Regions from separate parts of the Nocardia sp. NPDC050712 genome, predicted to be linked through region 1. Evidence: riboswitches for the same ligand, from Rfam matches in the RefSeq annotation. Region 1 holds a riboswitch; each other region holds the start of a gene.
What was found. Region 1 has a riboswitch for cobalamin ahead of AB0H76_RS03340 (ABC transporter substrate-binding protein). Riboswitches for the same ligand answer to the same signal wherever they lie in the genome.

Region 1 (4,204 bases):
ATCGTCGGCGGATTGGAGGCGACGCTGGCGCGCGTCCTCGCGGGCGGGCGGCCGCCGCTGGCAGCCGGGCCCGCACTGGCGGACCCGGCCTAGCGTCGCGCTACCGCGGCTCCGGGTGGGTCGTGGGTGTGTGGATGATGTCGTAGTAGACGGCCTTGTCGGCGGCATCGGGATACACGCGGTAGGTGAATTCCTTGTCGTCGAGCGCGACGATGTCGACCGTGCGCCGGGACTGTTCCTGTCCGGCTTCGTTCTTCACGACGATGGTGCGGGTCTTGCCGTCCGGCGAGACGGTCCAGTCACCGCGCATCTTGGGGGAGTCGTCGAGGTTGACCATGGTGAAGGTGCCGTCCGGCTTGAAGTAGGCGTAGCCGACGTAGTTCTTGACGTTGTCGTCGGTCAGCGGGACCTCGGTGCCTGAGGCGTTGGTCGCCGAGGTCGTCTCCCAGGCCGTGGCGGCCAGGGTCGCGGCGGGCGTACCCGGCTGGACCGACGAGGGCATCGGGGCCGAAGACGCGGTGGACATCGCGGCGGACGTGCTCGTCGATGTGGTGACGGTCGACGTGCTCGAACTGTTGTCGTCAGTGTCGTCACTGCTGCATGCACCGAGCAGGCCGAGCGTCGCGGTGGCCGCGGCAAGGGCCACGACCTTCTTCGTCAGCATCTGTTTATCGGTCATCGCACCGATGCTAGTTATCGACTAGCAAACTCAAGGCCGATTGATGAGAAGCACGACCTTCCCCGTCCCGTGACCATGCTCCATCTCCTGATGCGCCAGCGCCGCGTGCTCCAGGCGGAAGGTGCGGGCCGGGCCCGCCAAGCGGAACTTGCCGCTGCGGATATCCTCGGCAACCTTTCCGGCCAGGTCCACCAGCGGCCGCCCGGGCGGACAGTCGGCGGCGGACTCGCCCAGCCAGGTGCCGGAGTAGCCGACTACCGATTCGGCACAGCGGAAGGCGTCGTACACCGCGTCGACGCCGTGCAGGGCGGCGGCGACCACCCCGAGTTGCGCGGCGGCGAAATCGGCGATGGCGATGATCCGGCCGGTGTCGCCGCGCAGGGCGATCGCCGCGGGCAGGCCGCCGTGCTGTGCGGTGTCGAACACCGCGTCGACACCGTGCGGGGCCAGGGCCCAGACCCGATCGGCGAGGCCGTCCCCATAGGTTGTCGGTATCGCGCCGAGCGCGCGGACGAGGTCCTGATTGCGTTCGCAGGCCGTGCCGATCACGGTGACGCCCGCGGCGACCGCGAGCTGCACCGCCATCGAGCCGACCACGCCCGAGGCCCCGTTGACCAGCAGTGTCTCCCCGGCCCGCACCCGCAGCATGGCCAGCACCTTCGCGGCGGTGTTCACCGCGATCGGCAGTGCGACGGCGTCGGCCCAGTCCAGCCCCGCCGGTTTACGCGCCAGCGCACTGCTCAGGGCGTACTCGGCGTAGCCACCGGCCTGCGTCCAGCCGAACACCTCGTCGCCGACCGCGAAGCCGCGGGCGTCGGGGCCGAGCGCGTCGACCGTGCCGGCCACCTCCCAGCCCGGGTACTGCGGAAACCGGTTGTCCCCGAAGGTCAGGATGCCGGAGCGCGTCTTCCAGTCCGAGGCGTTCACCGCGGCCGCGCGCACCGCGACCCGGACCTGGTCGCCGGTGGGCTCGGGCACCGGGATCTCGACGGGCCGCAGTACTTCCGGCCCGCCGAACTCGTCGAACGCAATCGCCCGCATAGTGCCCACCCTAGGGCTATGAGCTGGGCTTTTGCCCGAACAACACAGTCACTGGCCGGGCACCGGGCTCACTCGTCGGTCACGACGACCCCGCGCCAGAACGCCACGTGATCCTTGATCTGCGCGGCGGCTTCCTTGGGCGTGGGGTAGTACCAGGCGGCGTCCTCGTTCGTTTCGCCGTCCACCTCCAGCGTGTAGTAGCCGGCGGTGCCCTTCCACGGACAGACCGTCTGCGTCTCGGAGCTCTTCAGGTACGCGGCGTGCACGGATTCGGCCGGGAAGTAGTGGTTGCCTTCCACGATCTCGGTCTTGTCGCTCTGCGCGATGACGACGCCGTTCCAGGTTGCGGTTGCCATGTCTCCACTATGGCGAGGATCTCGGATGCCCGCCAGCCGGTAGGGTTTCCAACCGGCGTAGGGAACACCGGTGTGAATCCGGGGCTGTCCCGCAACTGTCACCGAGGAGCGATCCACCGTCTACGGCCACGACCTGCCCAGGTTGGAAGGCCGGTGGGGAGCGTTGATCCGGGAGCCAGGATACCTGCGCCCGCGGTACCGGGATCACCCCACGAGGATGGCTATGAACAACTACATGATGGGACGACCCGGTTTCGGGCGTCGAAAGTTCCTGCTCACCAGCGCGGGCGCGCTCGGCGTCGCCGCACTGGGCGGCACGGCGGTGCTCACGGGCTGTGGCACCGAGAGCGGCCCGGCGGGCGCCGAGGGGCCGCCGCGCGACGGCGGCCGGTTGCGGTCGGCGATCGCCGGCCGGTCGGCGAGTGCGGACGTGCTCGATCCGCATCGGGCCGGCAGTTCGGCGGGCGGCGCGGTGTCGAAGAACGTGTGGGACAAGCTGGTTGCCTACAACAACGACCTGACGCTGCGCTATCGCCTGGCGGAATCGTTGCAGCCCAACGCCGATGGCAGCGAGTGGCGGATCACGCTGCGCCCGGGCGTGCGGTTCAGCGACGGCAGCCCGCTGACCGCGCGCGATGTGCTCTGGAGTTTCGAGCGGATGCTCGATCCGGCCAAGCAGTCCTCGGGTGACCTCGCGGTGGTCGACATGACGCGCACCCGGGCCGACGGCGATCTCGGCGTGGTGGTGGCGATGAAAACGCCACTGGCGGACTTCGGTTCGGTGCTGGCGGGCTGGTACTGCTACATCGTCAAGGACGGCACCGGCGTCATCGACGGCTCGGTCCTGCCGGTCGGCACCGGCCCGTTCGTGTTGCAGAGCTGGTCGCCGGGCGACCGAACCCTGTTGCGGCGCAACGATCGATACTGGGACGGTCGGCCGCACCTCGACGAGGTCGAGATCATCCAGATCGCGGAGACCGAGGCGCGGGTGAACGCCTTCCTGTCCGGCGAAGCCGATGTGGTGCATGAGATCTCGTACCTGCAGGCGCGCACGCTGGAGAGCGATCCGGACACCACGGTGGTGGTGCCGCCCGCGGGTTTGATGGGCGCGTTCCAGATGCGGGTGGACACCGCGCCGTTCGACGACCCGCGGGTGCGGCAGGCCATGCGCCTGGCCGTGAATCGCGAGGCCATGGTCGAGGCTGTGTACTACGGCTACGCCGAGATCGGCAACGACGTCTACGGCAACAGCGCGCCGTACTACAACAACACGCTGCCGCAGCGCACCTACGATCCGCAGCGGGCGCGGGAACTGTTGCGCGCGGCCGGGCGGGAGAACCTCACGGTGACCCTGCCGACCGCGGACGGCATGCCGGGCATGCTCGAATCCGCGACCCTGTTCGCCGAGCACGCGAAAGCCGCCGGTATCACCGTCAACCTGGAATCGGTGCCCGCGGACACCTATTTCTCGCAGGTCAGCGGCAAGGCCGCGCTCAGCCATATCGGCTGGTGGAACTACAGTCTCGACTACTTCTACGGCCAGACCATGACGAGCGGCGCGCCCAGCAACGGCACCGGGTGGCGGCGGCCGGGCTGGGACGAGAAATTCGCCCAGGCGCGCGCGGCCATGGATCCGCAGCGCCGGCGCGAGCTGTATTTCCAACTCCAGGACGAACTCTGGAACGAGGGCGGCTACATCCTGCACAGCTTCGCCAAGCGACCGGACGCCGCCAAGAAGCACGTGGGCGGGGTCCGCAACGGTGTGCCCGGCACCGACGACTGGGCCAATTACCAGTCCACCTGGCTGGCCGCCCGGTAACACCGTGCTCGGATATATCGCCCGGCGCGGCGCCGGCGGGATCGGGATCCTCGCCGCCGTCGCGCTGCTGGTGTTCGCGCTCTTCGAAGCTTTGGATTCGGACGCGGCCACGGTATTGCTGTCCCGCACCGGCGGCGGTGATCCGACGCCGGAGCAGCTGGCGACGATGCGCGCCCAGCTCGGCCTGGACCGGCCCGCGCCGATTCGCTTCGCGGACTGGATGTCCGGGTTCCTGCACGGCGATTTCGGCACCTCGCTGATCTCGGGCCGGCCGGTGGCGGACATCCTGCTCGGCCGGGCCGCCAACAG
Region 2 (4,204 bases), on a different contig from region 1:
GTATCCGACTTCGGCTGCGGCACAGTGGTTTTGCGACCGAAGCGGCGCGCGACCGGCATCGCGCCGCGTGGCCGCGGGTGCTCGAACAACTCGATCGCCGCACCGCGCCGTGAGCGCGCTGACCACAAGCCGGTAACCGCCTCGCGGACCGATCGCGGCGAGTAGGTTCGTGGCGACGAATCGAAACCCCTTGAAAGGACCGTGATGCCAACACGTACCGCACGCACCGCCTGGACCGGCGGGCTGCAGGACGGCTCCGGGCAGGTCGACCTGGCCAGCTCCGGCGCCGGCAAGTTCGACGTGTCGTTCCCGAAGCGTTCGGCCGAGAACGCCGACGGCACGACCAGCCCGGAGGAGCTCATCGCCGCCGCGCATTCGTCCTGCTTCGCGATGGCGCTCTCGGCGCAGATCGCGAATGCGGGCGGGACCCCGGAGAGCTTGGACGTGAGCGCCGATGTCACCCTGGGGCCGGACTCGGCGGGCGGTTTCCGGATCAGCGAGATCAAGCTGACGGTGCGCGGCCGGGTATCGGGCCTGGACGCCGACGGGTTCGCCGCCGCGGCGGCGGCCGCCAAGGCGGGCTGCCCGGTGAGCAAGGCCCTGGCCGGCGTCGACACCGTCACCCTCGACGCCGCGCTCGTGTAATTCGCACTGCCGCTTGGTTCTTCGCGTACCACGGGTACGCGGGGAGCCATGCGTCAGGCGCGGAAGTAGGGGCGGGCGGTGCGGTGGTACATCGCCGGGATCGCGATCAGCACCGCAAGCACGTGGCCGGCCCGGAGTATCGCGATGCCGACGCCGCTGGCCGTGACGTTGTCGAAGAGGTCACCGAAGTCGTTGGCGGACAACACGGCTCGGATCGGCTCCACGAGGAGCGAGGCCAGACCCAGCAGGCCGAGACCGAAGGTCAGGACCAGGCGAGCCCAGCGGTCGCCGTGCGTCATCCGGATGGCCACGGCCAGCACGACGAGGTAGATCACCGCGCGCATGGCCAGACCGGTCGCCAGGCCGCCGAGATCGGCGCCGGACCGTTCCACGATCAACGCCGCCTGCGCGAGCGCCTCGGCCACGCCGGCGAGCAGGGCGGCGACCAGTGCGCCGAAGGCCAGCGTGACCGAGCGCGGCGCCCGTGCGGGCTCCCGGATCGGTGCGAGCGAAAGACTGTGGGGCCATACGGAAAAGGCAGTGCCGGTCATGAGACCGACACTGCCCTCGACGTTCTGGTTCCGGATCACCCCGCGGTAGCGACCGGTTCTCGTACCTCGGTGCTATTGCGAGCGGCGAATTCGGTCAGCGCCGCGAAGCCGAGCCCGAGCGCGGCCCACAGGGTCGCGGTCTGGGCCAGCGAGGCCACCCGGAACTGCCACAGCAGACTCGGCGGGAAGTCCGCCTTCACCTCGTCCACACCCGGCAGGAAGACGTACCCGAGCGTGAGCAGCAGCACGAAGACCGCCACCCCGGCGATCAGCCGGACGGTGCCGAGCTGCGCCGCGAGCAGTTTGTAGACGTAGGTCCCGGCGCCGACAGCGGCCAGGCCGAGCAGCACCGCGGCGACCCAGAGCAGCGTGCGGTCGTTGATCGTCTCCGGGTCGCCCACCGCGGGCGGGTTCGCCGGATATTTGAAGAAGGGCACCGCGACGATCGCGAGCCAGCCACCGGCCGCGAGGGCCAAGGCCAGCCGCGGTCCGGTCAGCGTGCTGTGCCGCCGTGCGACATGGGCGACCGAAGCGAAGATGGCGCCGAGCGCGAGCCCGGCCAGGCCGAGCGCCAGGAATTGGCCGCCCTTCTGCCCGTCCCGGCTGACCAGGGGTTCTTCCTCGTCGCCGTGCGAATGACCGGCCTCGGCGCCCGGCGACTCGGCCGCCGCGGCGGCTTCCTCGATGGCGATGGCGGCGTCGATCTTGGGTTCGCCGACGAAGTAGCCCACCGACGCGGCCAGCAGGCCGGCGATCAAGCCGGCCAGCAGACCACGGATCAGCAGGGTCTTGAGACTTCCGATCAATGGCACGGGAGCCCCAGCAGGTGGCGTCCGTCGTGCATCAGCTCATGCATGAACATCCCGCTGCGCGAGATGGCGCCCTGATCGAAACCGACCAGGTACAGCGTGAGCAGTGCGAGAAGAACGACACCTACCGTGACCAGCACGGTTGCCAGCGAATCGGTTGCCCGGGTGGGGGTATGCGCGATGGCCATGAATTCCTCCTAGGGATACGCGTCCCCGTCGAGTGGTCCGTGCGATGGGTGCCGGTGTCTGGCTTCCCGGCACCTGGGAGCACCCGGTGCATGGATCACAGTGGCGCGACCGCTCCGGCTTCACACCGGATTACCGCATCACCCTCGCGTCTGTCCTTCGAACTGTGACAGGAGCAGGCAGCTGCCGTCAACACGCGTATCCGAGATATGGGAATGCCCGGCGCGCCGCAGCTCGCCGGGCATTTCGTGGCAGCTCAGGAGGCGGCGGCGGGGGAGACCTCGAGCACGACCTCGAACTCCAGCAGCGAGGCGCCGGTCGACACCGGCTTCTTGTCGCCGCTGCCGGCATGCGCGGTGCGGGCCGGGCCGTCGCGCCACGCGGCGAACGACTCCTCCGAATCCCACTGGGTGACCACGAAATACCGGTTGTCCCCGGCGGTCGGGCGCAGCAGCTGGAAGCCCAGGAAACCGGGCGAGCCCTCCACCGCGTGCGCACGCTGGGCGAACCGCTTCTCCAACTCGGGGCCCGCGCCCTCCGGAACCTCGATCGCGTTGATCTTCACTACAGCCATGACCCGAGTCTATGCGGCAGAATCTGGGCGGTGTTGTACGACGAGGGCGGGGCAGGCACGCCGATCCTGCTGCTACATGGCTTGATGGGCAGTGCGCGCACCTGGGGCGATCACCTGGACTGGCTGCGCGGATACGGGCACGTCTACACCTTCGACGCGGCCGGTCACGGCCGGCCGGCACCGGCCGAGCTGACGACCGAGGCCTTCGTCACCGACCTCACCGCCGCCACCGCGAGCGTCGCCGAGCCGATGGTGGTGATCGGGCACTCGATGGGCGCGCTGCACGGCTGGGTGTTCGCCGCCCAGCATCCCGAGCGGGTCCGCGGGCTGGTGGTCGAGGACATCGCGCCGGACTTCAAGGGCCGCACCGCCGCGGGCTGGGCCGCCATGATCGAGGCCTGGCCGCAGCCGTTCCCGGACGCCGACGCGGTCCTGGACTACTTCGGCCCGGTCGCCGGGCGCTACTTCCTGAACTCCTTCGAGCACGGTCCCGACGGCTACCGCCTGCACGGCTCGGTCGCCACCTTCCGCGACATCTCCGAGGAGTGGGGCACCCGCGACTTCTGGACCGAATGGCAGGCGGTGCGCGCACCGACGCTGCTCATCGAGGGCGAATTCACCATCACCCCGCCGGGGCAGATGCGCGAAATGGCGGCCGGCAACCCGAACGCCACCTACGCGCTGATCCCCGATGCCGGGCATCTCGTGCACGACGACCAACCCGAGCTCTACCGCGCCGAGGTAGAGGCGTTCCTGCGGCGCCTGAGCTGACTCAGGCGACCGGGCTGCCCTCGCCGGCCAGCGCGAACAATCCGTCCTCGGTCTGCTCGATCAGCCCGTCGACGAGCAGCGAATCCAGCGCCCGCGCGCGCTGCCCGGGATCCCGCGTCCACGCGAGATCCAGGCGCACCCGCTCCACCGGCCCGGTCGCGGCGCGCAGCACGTCCAGCAGCCGGCCCCGGGCCTGGCGGTCGGTGCCCTCGTATTTCTGCACTCGGCGCACTGTTTCGGAAGCGGGCCGCCCGGCCTCGATCCAGGCGCAGCGCGGCAGCGGGCACACCGCGCACTGCGGATTGCGCGCTGTGCACACTGTCGCACCGAGCTCCATCAGCGCGGCCGAGAATTTCGCGGCCGCGGCGACCTCCACCGGCAGCAGCGCCTCGGTCTCGGGCAGGTCGCGGGTGGCCGGATTCCCGGCCTCGGCCCGCCCGTGCACCGCCCGGGCGACCACCCGGCGAACATTGGTGTCCACCACCGGCACTCGCTGGCCGTAGGCGAAGCAGGCCACCGCCCGGGCGGTATACGCGCCGATACCGGGCAACCCGAGCAGCACGTCCACCTCGGCGGGCACCTCGTCGCCGTGCCGCTCGGCGAGCACCCGCGCGCACTCGTGCAACCGCAGGGCCCGCCGCGGATAGCCCAGCTTGCCCCAGGCGCGC
Region 3 (4,204 bases), on a different contig from region 1:
GGCCAGCGCGTGCAACGAGGGCACCGCGCTGTTGGGCAGCCCGTGCCGCCACAGCACCCGCCAGCGTGACGCACCCCGGGCCCGCAGCACCTCCGCGGTCGGAGACTCCAGAAACCCGAGCAGATTCGCCCGCAACAGTCGCGACCAGGTGTCGGACAGATCCACCGCCAGGCAGATCGCGGGCAACCACACCTGCCGCCAGGTGCCGTCCAGCGCGGCCTTGCCGAAACCCAGCCCGACCACGAACACCTGAATCAGCAACAGCGCCACCACGAATCCCGGCACCGAGGCGAACACCAGCGCCAGCCACCGGGTGCCTTGATCGGGCCACCGCCGCGGATACCGGGCCGCGAGCACGCCGAGGGCGACCGACAACGCCAGCGCGAGCGCCAGCGACGCGGACGCGAGGGTCAGCGTCGCCGGTAGCCGCTCGGCGAACTCCCCCGCCACCGGCCGCCCCGAGACGAACGACAGCCCGAAATCGCCGCGCACCACACCCCACAGCCAGTGCGCGTACTGCGCGAGCACCGGCCGATCCAGATGCAGGGTTCGTTCGAGCGCGCTGATCTGCTCGGGCGGCGGCTCCGGGACACCCTGCGCGACCAGGATCATTCGCGCCGGGTTGCCCGGAGCCAACGGCATCAGCGCCCAGATCAGCACGCTCGCGCCCAGCAGCGTCAGCAGCGCCTCGACCACCCGGCGCCGGACCGGAACGAGAACTCGCATCGCCGGAGCCGCGTCAGGCACCGGTCCGGCTGGTCAGATGCCGGCGCACGCTCGACACCCGGTAGTCGGCCCACTCCGGACCCGTCACCACGGTGAAGTACTTGAACGTGCCCGCCACCACATAGGCCTGCTCCCGCACCAGGATCTGCTGCGCCCGCTCGAGCAGGGCGTCGCGGCGGGTGGTGTCGAACTCGCCGCGCAGCTGCGCGCCGATCGCGTCGATCTCCGGATTCGCCACACCCTGGGCGTTGGACGAGCCGCCGGTGGTCCAGCGCACCAGATACGGCTGGATCGGGTCGGCGGTGCCGGAGAGCGAACCGCTCAGCGCCACCGAGGATTCCCACCCGGTCGGGTCCTTCTTGACCGCGGCGGAATCCTCGGCATTGTCGATGCGCAGCTCGAAACCGGCGCGCGCCACCTGGTCTTTCATCGCGATCGCGACATCGTTGGTCTCCGGCCCCTGAGCCTGAGTCACGAATCGCACCACCAGTTTCCGGCCGTCCTTGCCGCGGATGCCGTCGCTGCCGGGCACCCAGCCCGCCGCGTCGAGCAGCCGTTTCGCCTCGTTCAGGTCGTAGACCTGGCTGTCGGCGGCGAAGGACATGGTGGGCGGGTACAGGCCGGTGGCCGGGGCGAACTGACCGTTGCCGACGTCGGCGGCGATGCCCTGGTAGTCGATCGCCGCGGTGAACGCCTTGCGCACGGCGGTGTCGGTGAAGATCCCGGCCTTCAGATTCATCTCGACCAGCAGCGATTGCAGCGCCAACTCGGAGGACAGCACGTGCATGTCCTTGTCGCCCTGCAACTCCAGCTTGGCCGCGGTGGACGGGTAGAACGCCATATCGGCTTCGCCGCTGCGCACGCCCGCCAGCCGGGCCTGCTCGTCGGGCACCACGCGGACGGTGATCCGCCGCAGCGGCGGTGGGCCCTCCCAGTGCTTTTCGTACGGGGCGAGCACGAGATTGTCCGGTGTCCACGCGGTGATCGCGTAGGGGCCCGAGTATGCGCCGGCGCCGACGATCTTCGCCGAATCGCCGCCCGCGGCGTCCATCGCGGCGACGTCGTAGATCTGCAAGGAGTTGTCGCGCGCGGCCAGCGCGGCGGGCACCATCGCGTTCGGCGCCGGCGTCGTGATGACGACCTGCTCACCGGCCACCGTCACCGTGGTCGCCGCGTCGAGATAGACCCGGGCCGCAGCGGATTTGGCGATCTGCCTGGTCAGCGCGGCGGCCACGGCGACGGCGTCGACCGGCTTGCCGTTCTGGAAGGTGACGCCCTTGCGCAGGGTGGCCACCCAGCGGGTGTCCCCGTCGCGGGTCACCGACTCCGCCAGCCACGGCGCGACCTCGCCGGTCTCGGTGATCTGCAGCAGATTTTCCGCGACACCCCAGTCGAACAGCCAGTTGGTGCCGGTGCCGATCGGGTCCAGCCCGGCGATCTTGTAGGAGTTGTAGATCGTCAGGGCGCCGTCACCGGACGCGCGCAGCGCCCGCGCCGAAGACGCTGCGCCGCCCTCGTTCTCGTTCGACGCACAACCGGTGAAGACCATGGCGACGGCGAGCAGTCCCGCCACGACCACGGCGACCGGGGAACGGTGATGGCGGCCCGTGCCGGGCGCACCATCGGGTAGCCGCGCGGCGCGGAGCCGGCGGCGAGTTGGCACTCGCATTGTCATCCTCGTGAAGCTCGATCCTGAAAGGGCGCAGGTATCCTGGCTCCCGGATCAACGCTCGCCTTCGGCCTTCCAACCCAGGAAGGTCGTGGCCGTAGATGAAGGTCTGCTCCTCGGTCACAGTTGCGGGACAGCCCCGGATTCGCACCGGTGTTCCCTGCTGAACAAAACCTAGCAGTATGTAGGTCAGCCGCGGTGCAGTGGCGTACCGAGGATCCACTCGTGCCCGAACGGATCTCGCACCCGGCCCTGCCGGATCCCATACGGCTGATCGGCGACCTCGAACACGATCTCCCCGCCGCCCGCGGCCATCCGCTCGGCGAGCCGGTCCGGCTCGTCGACCACCACACTCAGCAACACTGTCGCAACGCTATCGACCGAGTCGGCGTCCTTGACCTGGAACAGCACGCCCCCGGGCAATTCCAGCTCCGCGAACGTCACGCGCCCGTCGGCCTCGTGCAGTTCTCCCACTTCGGCTCCGAACACCTCCCGGTAGTACTCGAGTGCCGCCTTCGCGCCCTCGACAACCAGCTTCGGTGTAACCCTCTCGATGTGCATGCTCTGATCCTCGCCGCTTCCGCCGCCGGTGGCTTGGACGTTTGTCACCTCGAGCGCGTCACAGGACCCCGCGCAGGATCCGGCCCACCAGACCCATCATCTCCGGGCGATCGAAGTCGCCGTGCGCGCAATCGACGTCGAAGATGTCCATGCGCCCGCCGATGTAGGGACGCCAGGCCGCTTCGAGCTCGCCTTTCGCATCGGCGGGCCGATTGCCTTCCACATCGATCGCGGCGGCGAAGAGGGTTGCGTCACCGTCGAAATAGGGTGTGCGGAAACCGTCGAGCAGCTTGCTGTTGTTGACGAGCACGCGTGTCGCGCGCTCGGCCAGACCCTGCACATCGGGGGATTCGAGCTGGTCGCCGAACCGGTCGGCCACCCAGTCCTGGATACCGGCCATCGCGTCGTCCTCGGAGAGATCGGGTTGCGGGCCCGAGGTGACCGGCGGCTTGCTGTCCATGATGCCCAGCAGCCCGATCGGCAGGCCCCGCCCGGCGAGTTCGCTCGCGAGCGCGTGCGCGACGATCCCGCCGTAGGACCAGCCCAGCAGGTAGTACGGCCCCTCGGGCTGGCGTTCGAGGATCTGGGCGACGTAGTCCTGGATCATCTCCGGGAAGGAGTCGGCCAGCCGGCCGCCGTTCAGGCCACGGGACTGGACGGCGATGACCGGCCGATCGGGCAGGTCCTGGCCGAGCCGCTGGTAGAACCAGCCGAGCCCACCGCCCGGGTGCAGGCACCACAGCGGTTGCTGTGTGCCCGAACGCTTCAGCACCAGCACGGGATCGAAATCCATGCCCGCGGCAACCTCGTCGTCGAGCCGTGGCGCGAGTTCGGCGACGGTGGGCGCGTCGAAGATCACCCGGACCGGCACCTCGGCGCCGAGGACGGCCCGGATCCGGCTGGTGAGTCGGGTCGCCAGCAGCGAGTGCCCGCCCAGCGCGAAGAAATCGTCGTCGATGCCGACCCGGCGCACACCCAGGATCTCGCTGAACAACTCCGCCAGGGCCTGTTCCCGGCCGGTGCGCGGGGCTCGATATTCCTTGGCGGACAGCAACTCCGGATCCGGCAGGGCCTTGCGATCGAGCTTGCCGCCGGCGGTCAGCGGCACCGATTCCAGCACCATGACCGTCGCGGGCACCATGAACTCCGGCAACCGCTCGGCCGCCCAGCGCCGCACATCGGCGGCCAGCAGACCCGCCTGCGGATTGTTCGCGCAGCCGCCCAGTACGCCCACCGAGGCGGGCGTGC

Region 2: another riboswitch for cobalamin. It lies ahead of AB0H76_RS26645 (CbtB-domain containing protein); the one in region 1 lies ahead of AB0H76_RS03340 (ABC transporter substrate-binding protein).
Region 3: another riboswitch for cobalamin. It lies ahead of AB0H76_RS19530 (ABC transporter substrate-binding protein); the one in region 1 lies ahead of AB0H76_RS03340 (ABC transporter substrate-binding protein).

What each region holds. Positions count from the first base shown of each region.
Region 1 is NZ_JBFAHT010000001.1:709,552-713,755, forward strand. Features, by position in the region: gene AB0H76_RS03320 (TetR/AcrR family transcriptional regulator) at 1-93, shown strand, start outside; gene AB0H76_RS03325 (DUF4822 domain-containing protein) at 101-679, opposite strand; gene AB0H76_RS03330 (NADP-dependent oxidoreductase) at 710-1,720, opposite strand; gene AB0H76_RS03335 (DUF427 domain-containing protein) at 1,789-2,076, opposite strand; cobalamin riboswitch at 2,085-2,283, shown strand; gene AB0H76_RS03340 (ABC transporter substrate-binding protein) at 2,300-3,895, shown strand; gene AB0H76_RS03345 (ABC transporter permease) at 3,900-4,204, shown strand, end outside.
Region 2 is NZ_JBFAHT010000003.1:1,343,385-1,347,588, forward strand. Features, by position in the region: gene AB0H76_RS26625 (SRPBCC domain-containing protein) at 1-113, shown strand, start outside; gene AB0H76_RS26630 (OsmC family peroxiredoxin) at 205-645, shown strand; gene AB0H76_RS26635 (hypothetical protein) at 699-1,196, opposite strand; gene AB0H76_RS26640 (CbtA family protein) at 1,232-2,008, opposite strand; gene AB0H76_RS26645 (CbtB-domain containing protein) at 1,999-2,193, opposite strand; cobalamin riboswitch at 2,225-2,387, opposite strand; gene AB0H76_RS26650 (antibiotic biosynthesis monooxygenase) at 2,448-2,765, opposite strand; gene AB0H76_RS26655 (alpha/beta hydrolase) at 2,796-3,536, shown strand; gene AB0H76_RS26660 (A/G-specific adenine glycosylase) at 3,538-4,204, opposite strand, start outside.
Region 3 is NZ_JBFAHT010000002.1:1,836,014-1,840,217, forward strand. Features, by position in the region: gene AB0H76_RS19525 (ABC transporter permease) at 1-726, opposite strand, end outside; gene AB0H76_RS19530 (ABC transporter substrate-binding protein) at 740-2,395, opposite strand; cobalamin riboswitch at 2,410-2,602, opposite strand; gene AB0H76_RS19535 (VOC family protein) at 2,585-2,956, opposite strand; gene AB0H76_RS19540 (non-ribosomal peptide synthase/polyketide synthase) at 3,015-4,204, opposite strand, start outside.